DNA from 3 places in the Arthrobacter sp. Hb9-2 genome. Region 3 is predicted to be linked to each of the others. Evidence: riboswitches for the same ligand, from Rfam matches in the RefSeq annotation. Region 3 holds a riboswitch; each other region holds the start of a gene.
The links. Region 3 has a riboswitch for S-adenosylmethionine ahead of AC5RV1_RS08190 (cobalamin-independent methionine synthase II family protein). Riboswitches for the same ligand answer to the same signal wherever they lie in the genome.

Region 1 (6,861 bases), on a different contig from region 3:
ACGAAGACGAGGACCACATGGTCCCCGGGGGAAACGTCCGTAACACCTTCACCCACCGCGGCAACCCGCCCAACAGCCTCATGTCCCAGTGCCATGGGAAGGGGCCTGACGCGGGAGCCGTCCACCACGGACAGGTCCGAGTGGCACAGGCTCGAGTAGGTGATGGTGATGCCCAACTCACCTGCGCGGGGTTCCGGCCGGTCAAGCTCCTCGACCCGAAGGGGATGCGCTTCGGTGTAGCTGGTGCCGGACGGGACGGTGGAGTAAAGGACGGCTGCTTTCATGGGAGATCCTGACTTCGTCGAAGGCAATGACGCCCAACTGCCCGGGCCTGCGGGGTCGCGGGTCCGGGCAGTTGGTGCTTTTTGGCTCTGGTGGTGACAGTGACTATTTCTTGCCGGAAGCGAGCAAGTCCGCGGTGCCCTGGGCGTCGGCTGCGTCCACGTCGTGGAGCGAGATGCCGCGGGTCTCCTTGAGGAAGAACACGGCGATGGCGGTCACGATGCAGGCTCCCAGCAGGTACAGCGCCACCGGAGTGGAGGACTTGAAGCTATTGAGCAGCGACGTGGCGATGATCGGTGCCAGTGAACCGGCGACGATGGAGGTCACCTGATAGCCCAGGGAAACGCCGGAGTACCGCATCCGGGTGGGGAACATCTCGGCCATGATGGACGGCTGGCCCGCGTACATCAGCGCGTGGAACAGCAGGCCGATGGTGATGGCGGCCAGGATGACGATGTCGTTGCCGGTGTCCATCATGGGAAAGGCGAAGAAGCCCCAGGTGCCACCGAGGATGGCGCCTGCCATGTAGACCGGCCGCCGGCCGAATGCGTCCGACATCTTGCCGACGAGCGGGACGGCGCAGAAGTGGATGAAGTGCGCCACGAGCAGGAGCAGGAGGATGCGGGAGGTGTCGGTCTGGACGACGATCTTCAGGTAGGTGATGGAGAACGTCACCACCAGGTAGTACAGGATGTTCTCGGCAAAACGCAGGCCCATGGCGGTAAAGACACCGCGCGGGTAGCGGCGGAAGACTTCGGCAACACCGTAGCCCTTCTTCTCCACCGTGACTTCCTTGCGGGCTTCAATGAAGATCGGTGCATCCTGGACTTTGGTGCGGATGTAGTAGCCAACGATCACGATGACGGCGGAGAGCCAGAAGGCGACTCGCCAGCCCCAGCCGAGGAATGCTTCCTGGGAGAGCGTGGCCGAAAGGGTGAACAACACGCCGGTGGCCAGGAGGTTGCCCATCGGTACCGCCGACTGTGGCCAGCTGGACCAGAACCCGCGGGACTTGTTGGGGCTGTGCTCGGCAACCAGCAGCACGGCGCCGCCCCATTCACCGCCGACGGCGAAGCCCTGCACGAAGCGCAGGAACACCAGGAGGGCCGGAGCCCAGTAGCCGATCTGGGCGAAGGTAGGCAGGCAGCCCATCAGGAAGGTGGCTACGCCCACCAGGATGATGCTCAGCTGCAGCAACTGCTTGCGGCCGAACTTGTCGCCGAAGTGGCCAAAGACGATGCCGCCGATGGGGCGGGCCACGAAGCCTACGGCGTAGGTGACGAAGGCGGCGATGATGCCGTCCAGTTCGGTCCCTGAATTGGGGAAGAACATTTTGCCGAACACCAGGGTGGCGGCGGAGGCATAGAGGAAAAACTCGTACCACTCAACAACGGTGCCGGCCATGGAGGCCGTAACGACTTTCTTCAGGCCTGAGGCCTTAACGTCGGTTTCCTCTGGCCGCCGTGCGGCGGAGCTTTCCGTACTCATTTATGAACTCCTTCGGCGTCGTCTTCGACACCACTGGGACAGGCTGTGGCGGATACACGTGATTTTGGCCACGAACCGCCGGGTCCCATTGAGTATGGTCTGCCTCCACGCCCAGCTCAACGGCGAATCATGCAGAGCCCATCTGCATTTATGCACATATTCTGGCTTTTGGTTGTGGCGTTATGCCGAAAGGTGTTGCCGGAGCTGCGATCCCAGCTGGCCGATCTCGGTGAGGAACCCGTCGTGCCCGATAGGCGCCTCGATGAGGTGGACGTCCACCTTTCCGGGAAGCGCCCGCGCCAGCTCCCGTGACTGGGACGGAAAGTAGAGCCGGTCCGAGTCCACGGCGGCGACAAAAAAGCGCGCACTGACACTGGACAGGGTCTGGGCGAGCGACCCCCGTCCCCGGCAGATGTCGTGGCTCATCAGCGCCTCTGTGATCGCGATGTAGCTGTTGGCGTCGAAGCGCTGGACCAGTTTGGTGCCCTGATGATCCAGGTAGCTCTCCACCTGGTAGCGCCCGCGGGCTGCCAGCTGCTCGCCCTGAAGCGGCGATTCGGGCGCCTGCGGCGCGCGTCCGAACCGTCCGTCCAGCTCCACCGGGGAGCGGTAGGTGATGTGGGCGATGCGCCGGGCCAGGGCCAGGCCTTCCTCGGGAGCGGGTCCGTTGTAGTAGTCACCGCCGTTGAAGTTGGCGTCCTGCCGGATGGCGAGGGTCTGCGCCTGGGCAAAGGCGATCTGCTCGGCGGTACTCGCGGCGCCCACGGCAATCACAGCACAGCGCCGCACCCGCTCCGGATACGTGACAGCCCATTCCAGCGCCCGCGCCCCGCCCATTGAGCCGCCCAGCACGGCAAACCAGCTCTCGATCCCCAACTGGTCGGCCAGCCGGGCCTCCGCCACAGTGCTGTCCCGCAGGGTCACCAGCGGAAAACGCGAGCCCCAGGGCGTTCCGTCCGGAGCAAGCGACGACGGCCCCGTGGACCCATAGCAGCCGCCCACTATGTTGATGGACACCACGAAAAAACGGTTGGTGTCCACCGGCGCGCCCGGCCCGGCGAGTTGTTCCCACCAGCCGGGTTCTTCTGTGTCGCCGCGGGTTACGTGGGTGCTGCCGGTCAGAGCGTGTTCAATGAGGACGGCGTTGCTGCCGTCCTCATTGAGTGTGCCCCAGGTTTCGTAGGCCAGGGTGACGTCCGGCAGGTATCCGCCGGCTTCCAGCTTCAGTCCCCCGATGGAGGCATAGCGGACAATCCCGTGTTCGGGGACGGTGGTACGGGTGACGGTAACCGTCATGGCAAGACCTCTTCTACGCGCTTGCCCGCCGTCGAATGACCGGCAGGCCAGGTCTTCACCCGGGGCACCCCACCGCGGAAGGAGGGTTGCCGGCCAGCAAGCCGGGGCTGTCACTGGCACTCATGACCTGGTTCGAGTGTACGAAACAGGCCCTGCCTGCCGCCAAGAGTGTGACTGGTTGTGACTTCCCCGGCCCGCCGCCGCGCTGGTGCCCTGGGTACGGCTAGGCGCCAGTGGCCTCCTTGGCCGCCCGGAAGCCAGCCTGGAGGTCCGCCAGGATGTCATCGATGTGCTCGATCCCCACTGACAGCCGCACCAGGCCGGGATTCACGCCGGCAACCACCTGCTGCTCCGGCGAGAGCTGGCTGTGGGTGGTCGACGCCGGATGGATCACCAGGGAACGGACGTCACCGATGTTTGCCACATGGGAGTGCAGCTCCAAGGCGTCCACAAAGCGCTTGCCCGCCTCCGCGCCGCCAGCGAGGTTGAACGACACGATCGCGCCGGTACCCTTGGGTCCGTACTTGCGTCCGCGCTCGTACCAGGGGCTGGACGGCAGCCCGGCGTAGGCGACGGATTCGACGTCGTCACGCGATTCCAGCCATTGGGCAACGTCCAAGGCATTGGCGACGTGACGTTCCACCCTCAGGCTCAGCGTCTCCAGTCCCTGGGCGATCAGGAAGGCGTTGAAGGGCGACACTGCCGAGCCAAGGTCGCGCAGCAGCTGCACCCGGGCTTTCAAAATGTAGGACAGGTTGGCACCCAGGGCACCGTCGGCGCCGAGGTCGCGGGCATACACCAACCCGTTGTAGGTGGGGTCCGGGGTGTTGAAGCCGGGGAATTTCGCAGGGTCCTTGCCGAAGTCGAATTTTCCGGAGTCCACGATGACGCCGGCGATGGCGGAACCATGGCCACCCAGGTATTTGGTGGCTGAGTGCACCACAACGTCCGCACCCCATTCCAGCGGGCGGATCAGGTATGGGGTGGACAGGGTGTTGTCCACAATCAGGGGCACTCCGGCCTCGTGCGCAACCTGGGACACCCCCTCGATGTCCAGGACGTCCTGCCGCGGATTGGAGACAACCTCGCCGAAGAACAGCTTGGTGTTGGGCTGCACTGCAGCGCGCCACTGGTCCAGGTTGTCCGGGTCCGCCACAAACGTGACGGAGATGCCAAACTTCTTAAGGGTGTGGGCGAAGAGGTTGTAGGTGCCGCCGTAAAGGCTCGGACTGGCCACGATGTGGTCCCCCGACTCGGCAATATTCAGCACCGCAAAAGTTTCAGCGGCCTGGCCGGAACTGAGCAGCAGGGCTCCCAGGCCGCCTTCAAGGCTGGCGATCCGCTGTTCCACGGCTTCCTGCGTGGGATTGCCGATCCTGGTATAGATGGGCGCCAGCTCGGCAAGCGCGAAACGGTTCGCGGCGCTTTCAGCGCTGGGGAAAACAAAGGACGTGGTTTGGTAAATGGGGAGGGCACGGGCACCCGTGGCAGCGTCCGGCTCTTGTCCTGCGTGGATCTGGCGGGTTTCGAAAGACCATCCGTTGGACATTTAAGGCTCCTTTGACATGGGCCCGGCATGCTCGAAGCACCGCGGGCCGCGCTTGCCATCCGGCCATTGCCGGACAGCCAGGTCCTCACCCGGGGCACCCCACCGCGGATGGAGGGTTGCCGGCCAGCGAGCCGGGGCTTGGCGCTGGCGCTCATAACCTGGGCCCAGTCTAGGAACTCCACGTGCCCGCCGCCACGAGTGTGACCGGGTGTGACTTCCCGCCCTGTTGCTGGACGACACTTCCTGACGGGGTGGAGCCAGGAGGCGCCACATGTTGATTTCCCAAGGTTCCGCAGAAGATGCGCAGGATTGAGCGAAGGTTGACCGTTTGCCGCCAATCCCCCGTTAGATTTGAGCCGGGAACACGTCACCTCGCCTTTCTTCTTCCACACCAAAGGACCACATTCAGTTGCCCCAATTCTCTCGCCTGGCACGTCGCACCGTCCTGCTCTCCGCCGTCGCCCTCTGCTCAGGCGCGGTGGCAGCCGGTCCCTGGCTGGCGTCCGCAGCGCACGCCGCTCCTTCCGCTGCTGCGGGTGAAAGTGGCCGCTACCTTGTCCAATTCGCTCCGGGCAAGGACGTCGCGGCGGAGGTGACGGCCCTCCGCGCCCAGGGAATTGGCGTCAACAGAACTTTTACCAAGGCAGTGAAGGGCGCTGCTATCGAAGCCAGCCCGGGGCAGGCTGCCGCCCTGCTCCGCTCGGGCCGGGCCGCAACGGTGGAGCCGGACCACGCTGTCACAGTATCCGAGGTGCAGCGCAACGCGCCGTGGGGCCTCGACCGGATCGATCAACAGGCACTGCCGCTCTCCGGCTCGTACACACCTGCCGCCTCCGGCCAGGGTGTCAACGTATACGTTGTGGACACCGGGATCCTCGCTTCTCATACCGATTTCGGCGGCCGGGTCAGCGCTGGATGGACAGCAAAGGCTGACGGCCTGGGATCAAGCGACTGCAACGGCCACGGCACGCACGTGGCAGGAATCATCGGCGGCGCCGTCCATGGCGTGGCCAAATCCGCCACCCTTATTCCGGTGCGGGCACTCGAATGTGATGGCTCCGGCGTCTACTCGGACATCATCGCAGGGCTCGACTGGGTTGCCGGTCAGCACCGACCTGGCACCCCGGCCGTAGTCAACCTGAGTATCGGCGGACCCACCAGCAGCGTGCTCGATGCAGCAGTCCAGGCCATCATCACCAACGGCCTTCCGGCCATTGTTTCAGCCGGGAACAACGCCGTTGACGCTTGCACGGCTTCTCCAGCCCGTACGCCCTCCGCCGTCACAGTAGCGGCAAGTGATTCCTTCGACAGGCAGGCCTCCTTCTCAAATTTCGGCAAATGCGTGGACCTCTACGCGCCGGGTGTAGGCATCCGCTCCGCCTGGCACACTTCCACGACGGCCACGGCGTCACTCGGTGGAACGTCCATGGCTACTCCGCACGTGGCTGGTGCTGCCGCCCTCCTCTTATCCGGCAATCCTCTTTTAACACCCACGCAAGTGACCGATCGGCTCGTCTCGTCCGCGATCGGAGGAATCATTGCAGGAACTGGAAGTGGAACGCCGAACCGTCTGCTGCACACCGCATCAGCTTCAGCCAACAACTTTTCGGTGGGGGGCGCGATCGGGGCCAAATACAACTCAATGGGTGGACCGGCGTCGCAGCTGGGCGCGGCCACCAGTCAGGAACAAACGGTCCAAGGCGGGGCGCAGCAACAGTTCCAACATGGGATTATTTTCTGGTCGCCGGCAGGTGGGGCACACCCGCTATGGGGTGCCATTGTGCAGAAGTGGTACAACGGCCATGACGCGGGCTACCCCATCCGGGACGAGGAGCCTCTGGGCGGCGGAGCAATAGCCCAGCACTTCACGAATGGAACGATGTACTACACACCGCAAATTGGCCTCCACTACATCGGCGCCGGAATCCGGGAGGCCTGGTGGAATAAGGGCGGCCAGACCGGAGTCGCCGGTTACCCTGTGTCCGATGAGAACCGCTGGCTTGAGGGCGGTGCGGTCCAGACTTTCCAGGGTGGAACCTTTTACTTCACACCTCAATATGGAACCAGGCTGTTGCAGGGAGCCATCCGCTGGGAATATGAGCGGAGGGGAGGCTACTCCTTCATTGGACGCCCGGTCACCGACGAGTACTCCTTGAATACGTCCACTCGCGCCCAGCGCTTCGAAAACGGCACCATCTACTGGTCTAACGGGAGCATACGGACCGAAAGGTTCTGAGTGTCGGCTT
Region 2 (6,861 bases), on a different contig from region 3:
CAGGTGATCCAGCGCCTCTGCCTCAGCGGAGCGGAGCCCGCTGGAGGTGTGTGACTCAGCCCGCGCCAACTGCCAGTCCTCGATGGTGTCCGAGTTGGACTGGAGCGGCTCGCGCTGCCGTTTGCGGTACAGATTGATATAGGTGTTCGTCAGGATCCGGTAGAGCCAGGCCTTGAGGTTTGTGCCGGGCTTGTACTGGTGAAACGCGGAAAAGGCCTTGGTGTAGGCCTCCTGGACGAGGTCCTCCGCGTCAGCAGGGTTCCGGGCCATCCGCATCGCGGCCGAGTACAGCTGGTCGACATACTGCATCGCGTCACGCTCAAAGCGGACGCGGCGCTCTTCCGCGGACTCCGTGGAAAGTTCAACCACCTCTTCGGTGGTTCCCGCGTTGGGCTGCACGGATTGTGCCGTCGCCTCCGCCGGCTCGGGCCGTACGTCAGCGCTGCTCTTGGCTTCACTTTGGGAAGCCTCATACATGGCCGAAACGGCCGGATCCAAGGTGCTCATTGCCTTCAAGTCTACTGTCAGGCTCCGCGCACGCGGCGGGCCGTACTCGGGGGGTTCACCCTCCAACGAGTCCATTGCCACCGGGCCTGCCGCTTCAATTCCGTCCAACACCCGCCTCAAGGACCAACTCCGCTCTGTTGTCCGGTGCTTTGTGGTTCGGGCCCGGCTCTCGCGGACCCAGCATCCATAACCCCAGGCCTTGGGCAAATATTCCCCAAAAGTGCAAGACTAGAACCGACTTCGCCGCACCCGACGCGGTTCGTCCATCCAGGAGGAAATCCATGTCCTTTGTCCGCACACTCGCACGGCCCATGCTGGCTTCCAGTTTTGTTCTTGCCGGAATGGATAAGCTCAAGAACGCCGATGACACCGCCCAACAGTTGTCACCCCTGCTGAGCAAGGCAACGGCGGCGCTGCCGTTCCGTACTGACGAGAAGACGCTGGCACGGGTTATAGGTGGCACGCAGGTGGGCGCGGGCGTCCTCTTTGGGCTCGGGAAGTTTTCCCGGCTTTCAGCCACTGTGCTTACGGTCATCTCCCTTCTCAACACCTTTGTCGAGTGGCGCAGCGCGGACATCAGCAGCAAGGAAGGCCGCGGAAACCGACGCAACCAGCTGCTCAAGAATCTTTCGTTGAGCGGCGGGGCCCTGCTTGCTTCTGTTGACACGGCAGGCAAACCGGGACTGGTGTGGCGCGCAGAGCACCTTGCTGCCGACGCGCGGAAGGGTGCCGCCCACCTTGCCGCGGATGCCAGGAAGACCACCAACCAGAAGCTCTCCAAGGCCGATAAGGTGGTCCGCCGCGCCGTTGAACAGGCCACGGGGGCATAAGCAGGACATGACCGCCGCGCCCTCCACTGCCCAGGACAACTCCGGAACGTCCCTCCCCCACTGGCCCGCACCCTTCGCCTCCCGCCCGGTGGATGCCACCATCACGGTGCCCGGTTCAAAGTCGCTGACCAACCGGTACCTCGTCCTTGCCGCCCTGGCCAACGGCCCGTCGCGCCTGCGCGCACCGCTGCACTCCAGGGATTCCGCACTGATGGTTGACGCGCTCCGGCAGTTGGGCGCCACCATCACCGAGGTGCCGGGGGACGGGGCGTTCGGGCCGGATCTGGAGGTGGTGCCGCTGCCGGCCGATGCCGCATCGGCCTCCACGAGGATCGACTGCGGCCTTGCCGGGACGGTGATGCGGTTCGTTCCGCCGCTGGCGGCGCTGCGCAACGGTGCCAGCTTGTTCGACGGCGACCCGCATGCCCGGAAGCGGCCCATGGGAACCATCATCGAAGCGCTCAAGGCCCTGGGAGTGGCCGTTTCCGCGGAAGGCGGCGGCACACCGTCGTCGCTGCCGTTTGCAGTGGAGGGCACCGGAGAAGTTCGCGGCGGACACCTGGTCATCGATGCCAGCGCCTCCTCACAGTTCGTTTCTGCCCTTCTCCTCGTGGGGGCACGGTTCACCGAGGGCCTGCACCTTGAGCATGTAGGTAAACCTGTACCAAGCCTGGACCACATCAATATGACCGTCGCTGTCCTGCGGGGGGCCGGGGTTGTTGTTGACGATTCGGTTCCCAACCACTGGCTTGTTGCCCCTGGGCCCATCCAAGCCTTCGACCAGCGGATTGAGCAGGACCTGTCCAACGCCGGCCCGTTCCTTGCCGCGGCCCTGGCTTCCGGCGGTACGGTGCGGATTCCCGGCTGGCCCGAACAGACACAGCAGGTGGGAGATCTCTGGCGGAGCATTCTTGCCGAGATGGGCGCAGAGGTTACCCTGCGCGACGGCGTCCTGACCGTAACCGGCGGAGCGGAGATCAAGGGCGGGGATTTCGCGGACACAAGTGAGTTGGCGCCGACGGTCGCCGCGTTATGTGCCCTGGCCAGCGGCCCCTCCCGGCTCAGCGGTATTGCCCACCTGCGCGGGCACGAAACCGACAGGCTGGCTGCACTGGTCACCGAGATCAACCGCCTTGGCGGAGATGCCGAGGAAACCAGCGACGGCCTGGTGATCCGGCCCGCCAAGCTGCACGCCGGCGTCGTCCACAGTTACGCCGACCACCGCATGGCCACTGCCGGAGCCATCCTGGGCCTGGCGGTGGAGGGCGTGCAGGTGGAGGACATCGCCACGACTGCCAAAACTATGCCGGACTTTCCCCGGTTGTGGGCAAGCATGCTTGCCCAGGCAGGCTCGTCCAACACCGGCACGGAAGGTTCAACCGGTGGCGCGGAGCACTGATTCCTGGGATGAATCGGATGTCCGAATCCGCCCCAGCAAGAAGGGCTCGCGCCCTCGCACCAAAGACCGGCCCAGCCATGACGACGCCGTCACGGGACGCATTATCACCGTTGACCGCGGCAGGTATACGGCTGTGGTGGGTGAGGACTCCGGCAACGAACGCGTAGTCATTGCAGCGAGGGCGCGGGAGCTGCGCCGCAACCCGGTGGTGGCGGGTGATTTCGTATCCCTCGTAGGCGATGTCTCCGGCGAACCGGACACCCTGGCCCGGTTGGTCAAGATCCAGGACCGCAAGACCCTCCTGCGCCGCAGCGCGGACGACACCGATCCCGTGGAACGCGCCGTCGTGGCCAACGCGGACCAGCTCGTAGTTGTGGTGGCGGCTGCCAACCCCGAGCCCCGCACGGGCTTCATCGACCGCGCCCTGGTGGCGGCGTACGACGCCGGGATTGAGCCGATCCTGTTGGTCACCAAGGCGGATGTCAAGGATCCAGCGGAGCTGTTGTCCAATTACACCCACCTCGACTTCCCCGTGATCATCAGCCGGACGGCCGATTCCACCGCATCTGGGATCGATGCCCGCTCGGACGACGGACTGTCCGCACGCCTAGACAGCGGGGCTGTCGCGGAACTCCGCGGCTATCTGGATGGAAAAGTGACAGTCATGCTGGGGCATTCAGGCGTTGGCAAGTCGACCATGGTGAACGCGCTGACCGGTGCGGAGCGTGCCACCGGCGGGGTTAATGCGGTGACGGGTCGGGGCCGCCACACGTCGTCGTCGGCGCTGGCCCTGAGGCTGGCGGACGCACCCGCCGGCAGCTGGATCATCGACACCCCGGGCATCCGTTCCTTCGGCCTGGCGCACGTGGACCCGGACCGGATCCTGCGCTCCTTCCCGGACCTCTCCCCCGGCATCGAGGACTGCGAACGCGGCTGCAAACACACCGCCACGGCAGTGAACTGCGGGCTGGACGCCTGGGTGGGCGGCGGGCATGCCGGCGCCACCGGAGAAGCCCGGCTGGCATCCCTGCGGCGCCTCCTGGGCACCGACCCGCGGCTGGAGGCGCAGGAGGCGAAGGAACTGGGCAGCGTCAACTGACGGTGCCGATCTCCCAGCAGAACCGCGCGCAGACGGTAGTTTGGAACCATGATCCAACCCGCTTCAAGCTATAACGATGACCTGCGCCTGGCGCACGTCCTGGCAGACTCCGTGGATGACCAGACCATGAGCCGCTTCAAGGCCCAGGACCTCCAGGTGGAGACCAAGCCTGACCTGACGCCGGTCACCGACGCGGACAAGGCGGCAGAAGAAGCCATCCGCGGCCAGTTGTCCCGCTCCCGTCCGCGTGATGCAGTGCTCGGTGAAGAGTTCGGCAGCACCGGCCACGGGTCCCGCCGCTGGATCATCGACCCCATTGACGGCACCAAGAACTTCGTCCGCGGCGTCCCCGTCTGGGCCACCCTGATCGCCCTGGTGGATGAAGGCGAGCCCGTTGTTGGAGTGGTGAGTGCTCCCGCCCTGGGCAAGCGCTGGTGGGCGGCCAAGGGCATGGGCGCTTACATGGGACGGTCGCTGGCTGCTGCCACCCGGCTCCGCGTCTCGAATGTCGCCAACCTTTCGGACGCTTCGTTGTCCTACTCCAGCCTGGGCGGGTGGAAGGAGCGTGGCAATCTGGACAACTTCCTGGGCCTCACCGAGGACGTGTGGCGGACCCGGGCCTTCGGCGATTTCTGGTCCTACTGCCTGGTGGCCGAGGGCGCGGTGGACATCGCTTGCGAACCCGAACTCAACCTTTACGACATGGCGGCACTCGTGCCGATTGTGGTCGAAGCGGGTGGCCGGTTTACCTCGCTGGAAGGGGAGGACGGGCCGTTTGGCGGCAACGCGCTGGCCACGAACTCCATCCTGCACTCCGAGGTACTCCGCAGGTTGAACCCTGACCTGGACGATCTCCTCTAGGCACCTTCACCGAACAATCAGCGGCGGGCGGCTCCCAAAGGAGGCGCCCGCCGTCGTTTCTTCGGCCAAAGCAGCACTTTTCGGCAGGCGTAACAAAGCGCTTAACATTTGAGCCGGCTTCAAACCTTCCTGCCCCATGTCCTACGCTCTTAACCAGGTCACGAGTGCCAGCGCGAAACCCCGGTTTGCTGGCCGGCAACCCTCCAACCGCGGTGGGGTGCCCCGGGTGACGACCAGGCCGGTCCGGAACGGATGCGGCAAGCGCGGATTCCCGGAGCAGGGAGTCCTTTTCGAAGTGAGGTCTCTGTGACAACTGCCACCGTCTCCCCCAACGCCGCCGCCCAGCCCATCCAGGCTGAAGCCGCTGCCCTCTTTGATGCCCGCCGCGCTGTCGCCGGCCGTCCCCTTGCTGCCGTCACAGGTGCGGAAATCCAGGCGCCCCTCATCTCCGGCGGGCACGTCCGCTATGCAAACCTCGACTATGGTGCCTCGGCTCCCGCCCTCTCCGTAGTCTCGGCCTACCTCAACGAGATCCTGCCCTTCTACGCGAGCGTCCACCGCGGCGCCGGCTACGCGTCCCAGATCAGCACGTCCGTTTACGAGAACGCACGCAGCATTGTTCGGGACTTCGTGGGCGGCCGCCCTGACGACTCGGTGATTTTCACCCGCAACACCACCGATTCCCTCAACCTGCTTGCCGGTTGCCTGCCCGCGACGGACGGACGTCCGGACGGCGACGTCCTGTACCTGGACATCGAACACCACGCGAACCTGCTGCCGTGGCAGGGTGTCCCCCACCGGAGCATCGTTGCCGCTGACACCATCGCCGGGACCATCGAGTCCGTCCGCGCTGAGCTGGAGCAGGGCGGCGTGAGCCTGCTCGCCGTCACCGGCGCCTCCAACGTCACCGGTGAAATTCTTCCCATTCGGGCCCTCGCCGCGCTCGCCCACGAATACGGCGCACGGATTGTGGTTGACGCGGCCCAGCTTGCGCCGCACCGCCGCGTAAACATCGCCGCGGACGGCGTCGACTACCTCGCCTTCTCCGGCCACAAGCTCTACGCACCGTTCGGTACCGGTGTGCTGGTGGGCCGCGCCGACTGGCTGGACGCCGGAACGCCCCACCTCGCAGGCGGCGGCGCCGTCAAGGAAGCCAGGCTCGACGGCGTCAGCTGGGCCACCGGCCCTGCCCGCCATGAGGGCGGCTCGCCCAACGTCCTTGGCGCAGCAACGCTGGCCCGCGCCACACAGGTGATCGCCGGCCTGGACCAGGAACAGTGGCACGCCCACGAATCGGCCATCCGCTCCTTCCTGGTGGAAGGCCTGCAGAACATTGACGGCGTGACCGTGCACCAGATCTTCAAGGACACCAACCCGGATACGGACACCATCGGCGTGGTCAACTTCTCCGTGGAAGGCTACGACGCCGGTCTCGTGGCCGCCTACCTGTCCGCGGAACATGGCGTAGGCCTGCGGGACGGCCGCTTTTGCGCGCACCCGCTGCTGAAGCGGCTCGGGCTTCCTTCCGGTTCCCTCCGGGCCAGCTTCGGCGTCGGCTCACGCCTAGAGGATGCAGAACGGCTCCTTGCCGGCATCGACTCGCTGCGCCGAAACGGCCTGGGGTGGGACTACGTCGTCGACGCGGGGCGCTGGGTTCCCGCCAACGACGCGCGCACGTATCCGCACTGGGCACCGAACACTCCGGGGACCGCCGGGGCCGCCCCCTGCATCGACGACTGAACACTGTTGCCGTCCGCTGCCGGCACTGACTCTGCTTATTGATCTTGCCTCAACGTCGGGTGCGGTAAATTCGAAGGATACCCAAGGGCATCGGACGAAGGAGGCCACGCGTGGTACGGGGTGGCCCCAGGCTTGATCACGGACGGCGGCGGGAGCTCGGCCAAAGCTTCCAGGACGGCGGCCGGGACTACCAGCAGGTCCGTCCGGGCTACCCGGAAGAATCAGCCCGCTGGCTGGTGCCCCCGGGTGCCCGCGAGGCGCTCGATGCCGGTGCCGGCACCGGCAAGTTCACCGAACTGCTGCTGGACATGGCCCTGGCCGTCACGGCCGTGGACCCCTCTGCCGACATGCTCGAGCAGTTACGGGCGCACTATCCCGCTGCCACGGCAATCCACGCCACCGCGGAGGCAACGGGCCTGCCCGAC
Region 3 (6,861 bases):
TCGTCGAAAAGCTCCGTGGGAAACGGGCCGGCGCCAACGCGTGTGGTGTACGCCTTGATAATGCCGATGGAGCGGGAGATGCGGGTTGGCCCGATGCCCGACCCCACGGAGGCTCCGCCGGCCGTGGGGTTGGAGGAGGTGACGAACGGGTAGGTTCCGTGGTCCACGTCCAGGAAAGTCGCCTGGCCGCCTTCCATCAGGACCACCTTGCCCTCGTCCAGGGCAGAGTTGAGGACCAGGGTGCTGTCGATGACCAGCGGGCGGAGCCGGTCGGCGAAGGACAGGAAGTACTCCACGATCTCATCCACGAGCACGCCGCGGCGGTTGTAGACCTTGACCAGGAGTTCATTCTTCTGGCGCAGCGAACCTTCCACCTTCTGGCGGAGGATTGACTCGTCAAACACGTCCTGGACCCGGATGCCCAGGCGGGCCACCTTGTCCATGTAGGCGGGGCCGATGCCACGGCCCGTGGTCCCGATGGCGCGGCTGCCAAGGAAGCGCTCCGTCACTTTGTCCAGCACCTGGTGGTAGGGAGCAACAAGGTGTGCGTTCGCAGAGACGCGAAGCTTTGAAGTGTCGGCGCCGCGGGCCTGGAGGCCTTCGATCTCCTGGAACAGCGCCTCGAGGTTAACAACGCAGCCGTTGCCGATGATGGGTACCGCGTTGGGGCTGAGGATGCCTGCCGGAAGCAGCTTGAGTTCGTATTTTTCACCGCCTACGACGACGGTGTGCCCGGCGTTGTTGCCGCCGTTGGGCTTGACGACGTAGTCAACGCGGCCGCCCAGCAGGTCGGTCGCCTTGCCTTTTCCTTCGTCGCCCCACTGGGCTCCTACGATCACAATTGCTGGCATGGGATCCTCCCCCATTCGTTCGGGCTGCCCGTGCCATGCCACAACGTGGCGGCCTGGTGCAGCGCCGTTCATGAGAATGCCCCGAATAAACCGGCCTTCGCTGGTCCGCGGGCGGCACAGCGACGCAAGAGTTCCGGGGCTCTTACCACCCAAGTTTAGCCGATGAGGGACTTTGTCCACTCGTTGGGCCGCCGCGGTCCTTCTTGCAGGGTAAAGGACTCCTGCGCGGCAAAGGACCGCGGCGGGCTGTCAGCGGTGACGCTACTCGTCGTCAGCTTCCTCGCCGGGGCGGGAGGTCTGGGTGGCGAGGCTGTCCCAGAAGGAGGTGTCGGCGTCGGCAATTGATCCATCAGCGATTGCTGCGGCGGTTGCGGTGAGGGTGGTGACCGTTTGCTTGATCAGGTATCCGTTGCTTCGGAGCCCCAGGGCGTAGCCGTCCAGATAGTGGTCGGACATGCCACGCATCTCAAACAGCAGCGTAGCGATCCCGTATTCCACGGCAATGCCGTTGCGGCTGATCGTTTCGGCGCTGCCGCCGACGTACTTGCCGAGGTGGCCCCAACCGGTGGAGTCGACGTTATCGAAGACGACGGCGCCCAACTGCTTGGACTTTTCAACAACTGCGGGATCGGCGTTCGGCGTGGTGGGGTACAGGATGGACCCGGAAACCAGCTTGCCGTCGCGTTCGCTGCGGGTGCCTTGGTGGTGCAGATCGATCATGTAATCGATCCGGTACTTGCGCATCACGTTATTGTGCAGCGCCTGCGTTTCCGGCTGGACCTTGGCTACGTGGTCGCGGTTGAGGTCCACTTCTTCGGCGTTGTACCGCGTCATGTTGCGGTCACCCTTGGCCAGGTAGTCGTCCAGCGGGAAGTTCACGTCCCCCATGGCGCCGTCCGCATTAAGCATGGGAACGATCAGGATGTTCGCGCCGCCGAGAATGTCTGCGGACTTGCCGGTGCCCAGGTGCTTGACGAATTCCAGCGCGCCCTCGGTGGTGAGCTGCTCGTTGCCGTGCTGCTGCGTCAGGTAAAGGATGGTGGGCTTGGCCGGGTCCGACATGTACTTGACCAGGTGTATGTCCCGGCCCTTCACGGTCTGGCCGATGACCTCCAGCTCCATGGCGCCCTGGCGGGCGTCCTGGTCCTTGAGGAAGGAGACCATCTGCTCGTAGGTGGCAAGCTTCGATGTGGTGATTTGGCCGTTGCCGTCATAGTTGGGGCCTTCGCCCACGGCCATCGCCGGTGCCGGCGCGGCTACTGCTGCCAGTGCCAGGGCTCCGGAAACTGCCAGGGTCCTGAAGGTTGCCAGGGTTTTTCTCACGGTGCGGTACCTCTTTCGAGTGCATTAGGTGCGTCCAGCCCGCCATGTCCCCCATCGCGAGCTGTGACAAAAGACAACCAACCTCGACAAAGGCTGTCAATGAGGTGACACCAATCTGCAGCCAGTTATTACGTTCTGAAAGCTCCGGCTCTCGTGTCCCCGCCGACACAATCCGAAAGCGGATTTGCTCCCGGGCGTACCGGTGCATTTAAGTGAGAGTGCCCATCCGGAGCGGCCGAGAGACCTGGATCGATGACGCCGCAGCAACCCCACAGAGTGCAGGTACGTCCTGCCTGCGAAGGTGCTACTGCCAGGACCGATGGAAAGGAAATCCAGCATGTCCCTGAACACAGACCACATCCGCGTCACCCACGCCGGATCGTTGCCGCGTACCCCTGAGCTGATCGCCGCCAACGCCGCCCGCGAAGAGAACCCTTCCGATGTCGGGGGCTTCAACGAACTCCTTACCGCTTCCGTGGTGGACCTGGTCCAGCGCCAGCAGGGCCTCGGCATCGACATCCCCAACGACGGCGAATACGGGCACGCGATGTCCGCCGCTGTGGACTATGGCGCATGGTGGTCCTATTCCTTCGCACGCATGGGCGGGCTGGAACTGGACAACGACGCCAAGTGGGCGGTTGAACCGAAGGAATCCACCCCGGGCAACGTACAGCTCACCGGCTTCATCCATCGCCGCGACCGCACCCACTTTGCAGAGGCCTACAACGATCCCACCAGCGGCATCTTCACCGGTGGCCCCAAGCCCTTCCCCAAGGTCACTGGACCGCTCGTCTACACGGGCCAGGACGCCGTCGCCTCCGACATTGCAAACCTGAAAGCAGGCCTGGCCGCCGCCGGTCTGAAGGAAGGGTTTGTTGCCGCACTCTCCCCCGGGAGCGCCTCACGCATCACCAACGAGTACTACGCCACGGAGGAGGAATACATCTACGCCTGCGCCGACGCGCTCCGTGAAGAGTACAAGGCCATCATCGACGCCGGCCTGATCCTCCAGATCGACGATCCCTCCATCGCCGAGAACTGGGACCAGATCAGCCCCGAGCCGAGTGTGGCCGACTACCTGAAGTTCACCCAAATCCGCGTGGAAGCCCTGAACTACGCCCTCCGCGGCCTTCCCGAGGAGCAGGTCCGGTTCCACCTCTGCTGGGGCTCCTGGCACGGCCCGCACACCACCGACCTTCCCCTTGCGGACCTGGTGGACACGATGCTGCAGATCAACGCCGGGGGCTACTCCTTCGAGGCTGCCAACGTCCGCCACGAGCACGAGTGGCGGGTTTGGGAGGAGACCAAGCTCCCCGAGGGCAAGGTCATCATCCCGGGTATCGTCTCGCACGCCACCAATGTGGTGGAGCACCCGGACCTGGTGGCAGACAGGATCGTACGGTTCGCAGACGTTGTGGGCCGGGAGAACGTCATCGCCTCCACCGACTGCGGCCTGGGCGGCAGGGTCCACCCGCAGATCGCCTTCACGAAGCTGGAAGCCTTGGGCGAGGGTGCGAGCCGGGCCACCAAGCGGCTCTGGTAGCCCGGAACAGAAAACGCAAACCGCCGGTTCCGTGCCCCGCTTGGATTGGGTGCGCGGGACCGGCGTTTCGTTTCGCAGGGCTTGCTAAACTGGTAAAGGCCGACCAGGAATCGGTCCGCCCCATTTCAACCACTTCGGATCTGCTGCGCCATTGTGCGCCCATTTTCGCGGTGGCAGCAACACCAATCCCCGCAGGAGACCCAGCACTACATGACAGCCCTGGCACCCGAATCTTTCCATGATCAGCTTCTGAACCGCCGCTACGAACCGAATGTTGCAGCCGTCAACGAACTGTGCGATTCCCTGCAGGGGACCAAGCCGGGCACCATCGTGCCCTACGTGGACCCCATGCACGACGTCGACGAGTGCCGCATCATCAGCCTGTACTCGAACATCGGCGAGGCCGACCCGTCCGGATTCATCACCGCCGGCGACCACGACGCCGCCACCCGGATGCTGGGGATCCAGTGGAAGCTGGGGCTGCGGCCGGAGTTCGTTATGCCGTGGAACGTCCATCCCTGGCACGTCGCCGGGGAGGCCAACGGGAAGTTCACGCCGGACCAGATTTCCGCGGGCCTCAAGCCGCTGCTGAAGTTCCTGGCATTGGTTCCGCGTGCCTCGGTGATCGTGGCCCACGGCACGGAGGCCAACCGCCTGGCGAACCTGCTGCTGAAGACGGAGGTGCCGCTGCTCTGGCGTCGCGGACTGAAGACCTACAAGGTGCGCTCCCTCAGCGGCCGCGCGTTCGCCGGCTCGCCCGCCCGCCAGGAGGAGTACCTCGAGGACATGCGCGTGGCCTACGCCGACGCGATGGCGCGGACGGGCCTGCAGAAAGCCAGCTAATCCCCTCAAACCTGTGAGTTTTGTCCAGATATGCAGGCCAAAACAGCGTTTTGAGCTGCGTATCTGGACAAAAACTCCTGCACGTACGACGACGGCCGGTCACCTTTCCAAAGAAGGTGACCGGCCGTCGTCGTTCTTTACCGCAATGCGTATTACTCGCCTTCGATGGCTGCTTTCGCCGTGGGGTCCGAGTCGTTCAGGAACTTCTCGATCCGTTCCGGCTCCTCCGCCTCGCCAATCGCCGCAGCAGCCCGCCCCAGCGAGTACAGCGCCCGCAGGAAGCCGCGGTTGGGCTCATGCTCCCACGGGATCGGGCCGACGCCGCGCCAGCCGTTGCGCCGCAGCGAGTCCAGCCCACGGTGGTAGCCCACGCGTGAGTAAGCGTAGGAATCGATGGTGCGTCCCTCGGCCCAGGCCTCTTCAGCCAGGACGGCCCACAACAACGAGGAAGTGGGGTGCTTCTCCACCAGGTCCAGGGCTTCCTGGCCGGCTTCCAGCTGCTGGTAGACCTCCGTCTCGGCAGGCAGGAGCGTGGGTTCCGGGCCCATCAGGTTCTTGCGGAACTCGTCCGACATCTAGAAGGTCTTTCCGGCCGAACCGAGCTGCTTGGTCGCCTCCACCACGCGGGCTGCCAGGCCGGCTTCGGCCGAAGCACCCCAGACGCGGGGATCGTAGGTCTTCTTGTTGCCCACTTCGCCGTCGACCTTCAGGACACCGTCATAGTTGCGGAACATGTGGTCCGCCACCGGACGCGTGTAGGCGTACTGGGTGTCGGTGTCGATGTTCATCTTGATGGTGCCGTAGGAAACGGCGTCGGCGATTTCCTCGTCGGAGGAGCCGGAACCGCCGTGGAACACGAGGTCGAACGGGCTGTCCTTGCCGATCTTGGCGCCCACCTGTGCCTGGATGTCCTTGAGGATCTCCGGGCGGAGCTTAACGCCGCCGGGCTTGTAGACGCCGTGGACGTTGCCGAAGGTCAGTGCCGTGATGTAGCGGCCGTTCTCGCCGGCGCCCAATGCCTCAATGGTGGCCAGGGCATCCTCGACCGTGGTGTAGAGCTTTTCATTGATCTCGTTCTCGACGCCGTCTTCTTCGCCGCCCACGGTGCCGATCTCGACCTCAAGGATCATCTTCGCGGCAGCGGTGCGCTCGAGCAGCTCGCGGGCGATGCGCAGGTTTTCCTGCAGGGTCTCGGCGGAGCCGTCCCACATGTGGGAGTTGAACAGCGGGTTGCGGCCGGCCTTGACCTCGGCCTCGGAAGCTGCGAGCAGGGGCAGCACAAAACCGTCCAGCTTGTCCTTGGGGCAGTGGTCAGTGTGCAGCGCGATGTTGACGTTGTAGTTCTTGGCAACTTCGCGGGCGAAAGCGGCGAAGCCCAGGGAACCGGCAACCATGTCCTTGGTGGAGGCGCCGGACCAGTAGGCCGCACCGCCGGTGGAGACCTGGACGATGCCGTCGGACTCAGCTTCGGCGAAGCCGCGGAGGGCTGCGTTCAGCGTCTGCGAGGACGTGACGTTCACGGCCGGGAATGCGAAGCCGCCCGCCTTTGCGCGGTCGATCATCTCGGAGTAGATCTCTGGGGTTGCAATGGGCATGCTGACTCCTATGCTGAGGTTCGTCTGTGGGCTGGTAACCCTGGAGTACCGCTTACGGCTAGCACCATCCTAGTCATTACCGCGCTGGGAGTGCTGTGGGTTACGCCCGGACCCTGGCCCTGCCCCGCTACACGTGCTGGTTGAACACGTGCCGGCGTACCCAGGCGTGCATGGCAATTGCGGCCGCCGAGGCCGCGTTGATGGACCTGGTGGAACCGAACTGCTCGATGGACAAGGTGGCGAGGGCGGCCTCGTGGACCTCAGGGGTCAGCCCGGGCCCTTCCTGGCCAAACACCAGCACGCAGTCCTTGGGCAGTTCATAGGTCTCCAAAGGAACGGAGTCCGGGAAGATGTCGATCCCGATGATCGCCAGCCCCTCCCCCTGCGCCCAGGCCACGAAATCCTCCACGGTGGGATGGTGGCGGACGTGCTGGTAACGGTCGGTGACCATGGCGCCCCGGCGGTTCCACCGCCGTCGTCCGATGATGTGCACCTCCTTGGCGAGGAAGGCATTCGCGGTGCGCACCACCGTGCCGATGTTGAGGTCGTGCTGCCAGTTTTCGATGGCGACGTGGAAGTTGTGCCGCCGTGAGTCCAGCTCCGCCACGATCGCGTCATGCTTCCAGTAGCGGTACTTGTCCAGCACATTGCGGCGGTCGCCGTCCGCCAGGAGGTCAGGGTCCCAATGGTCGCCTTCCGGCAGCTC

Region 1: linked by a shared signal. The riboswitch ahead of metX (homoserine O-acetyltransferase MetX) and the one ahead of AC5RV1_RS08190 (cobalamin-independent methionine synthase II family protein) in region 3 are both predicted to bind S-adenosylmethionine.
Region 2: linked by a shared signal. The riboswitch ahead of AC5RV1_RS14285 (aminotransferase class V-fold PLP-dependent enzyme) and the one ahead of AC5RV1_RS08190 (cobalamin-independent methionine synthase II family protein) in region 3 are both predicted to bind S-adenosylmethionine.

Annotation. Positions count from the first base shown of each region.
Region 1 is NZ_JBNHGJ010000009.1:45,110-51,970, reverse strand. It holds gene AC5RV1_RS07395 (zinc-binding dehydrogenase) at 1-284, opposite strand, end outside; gene AC5RV1_RS07390 (MFS transporter) at 388-1,770, opposite strand; gene metX (homoserine O-acetyltransferase MetX) at 1,951-3,066, opposite strand; SAM riboswitch class IV at 3,079-3,194, opposite strand; gene AC5RV1_RS07380 (bifunctional o-acetylhomoserine/o-acetylserine sulfhydrylase) at 3,290-4,615, opposite strand; SAM riboswitch class IV at 4,659-4,774, opposite strand; gene AC5RV1_RS07375 (S8 family serine peptidase) at 5,025-6,851, shown strand.
Region 2 is NZ_JBNHGJ010000025.1:5,284-12,144, reverse strand. It holds gene AC5RV1_RS14310 (sigma-70 family RNA polymerase sigma factor) at 1-582, opposite strand, end outside; gene AC5RV1_RS14305 (DoxX family protein) at 789-1,337, shown strand; gene aroA (3-phosphoshikimate 1-carboxyvinyltransferase) at 1,345-2,736, shown strand; gene rsgA (ribosome small subunit-dependent GTPase A) at 2,720-3,835, shown strand; gene hisN (histidinol-phosphatase) at 3,884-4,696, shown strand; SAM riboswitch class IV at 4,853-4,966, shown strand; gene AC5RV1_RS14285 (aminotransferase class V-fold PLP-dependent enzyme) at 5,003-6,436, shown strand; gene AC5RV1_RS14280 (class I SAM-dependent methyltransferase) at 6,547-6,861, shown strand, end outside.
Region 3 is NZ_JBNHGJ010000010.1:80,306-87,166, reverse strand. It holds gene AC5RV1_RS08200 (adenylosuccinate synthase) at 1-851, opposite strand, end outside; gene AC5RV1_RS08195 (M14 family zinc carboxypeptidase) at 1,113-2,174, opposite strand; SAM riboswitch class I at 2,394-2,500, shown strand; gene AC5RV1_RS08190 (cobalamin-independent methionine synthase II family protein) at 2,512-3,717, shown strand; gene AC5RV1_RS08185 (uracil-DNA glycosylase family protein) at 3,928-4,560, shown strand; gene AC5RV1_RS08180 (DUF3151 domain-containing protein) at 4,713-5,135, opposite strand; gene fbaA (class II fructose-bisphosphate aldolase) at 5,136-6,155, opposite strand; gene AC5RV1_RS08170 (TrmH family RNA methyltransferase) at 6,283-6,861, opposite strand, start outside.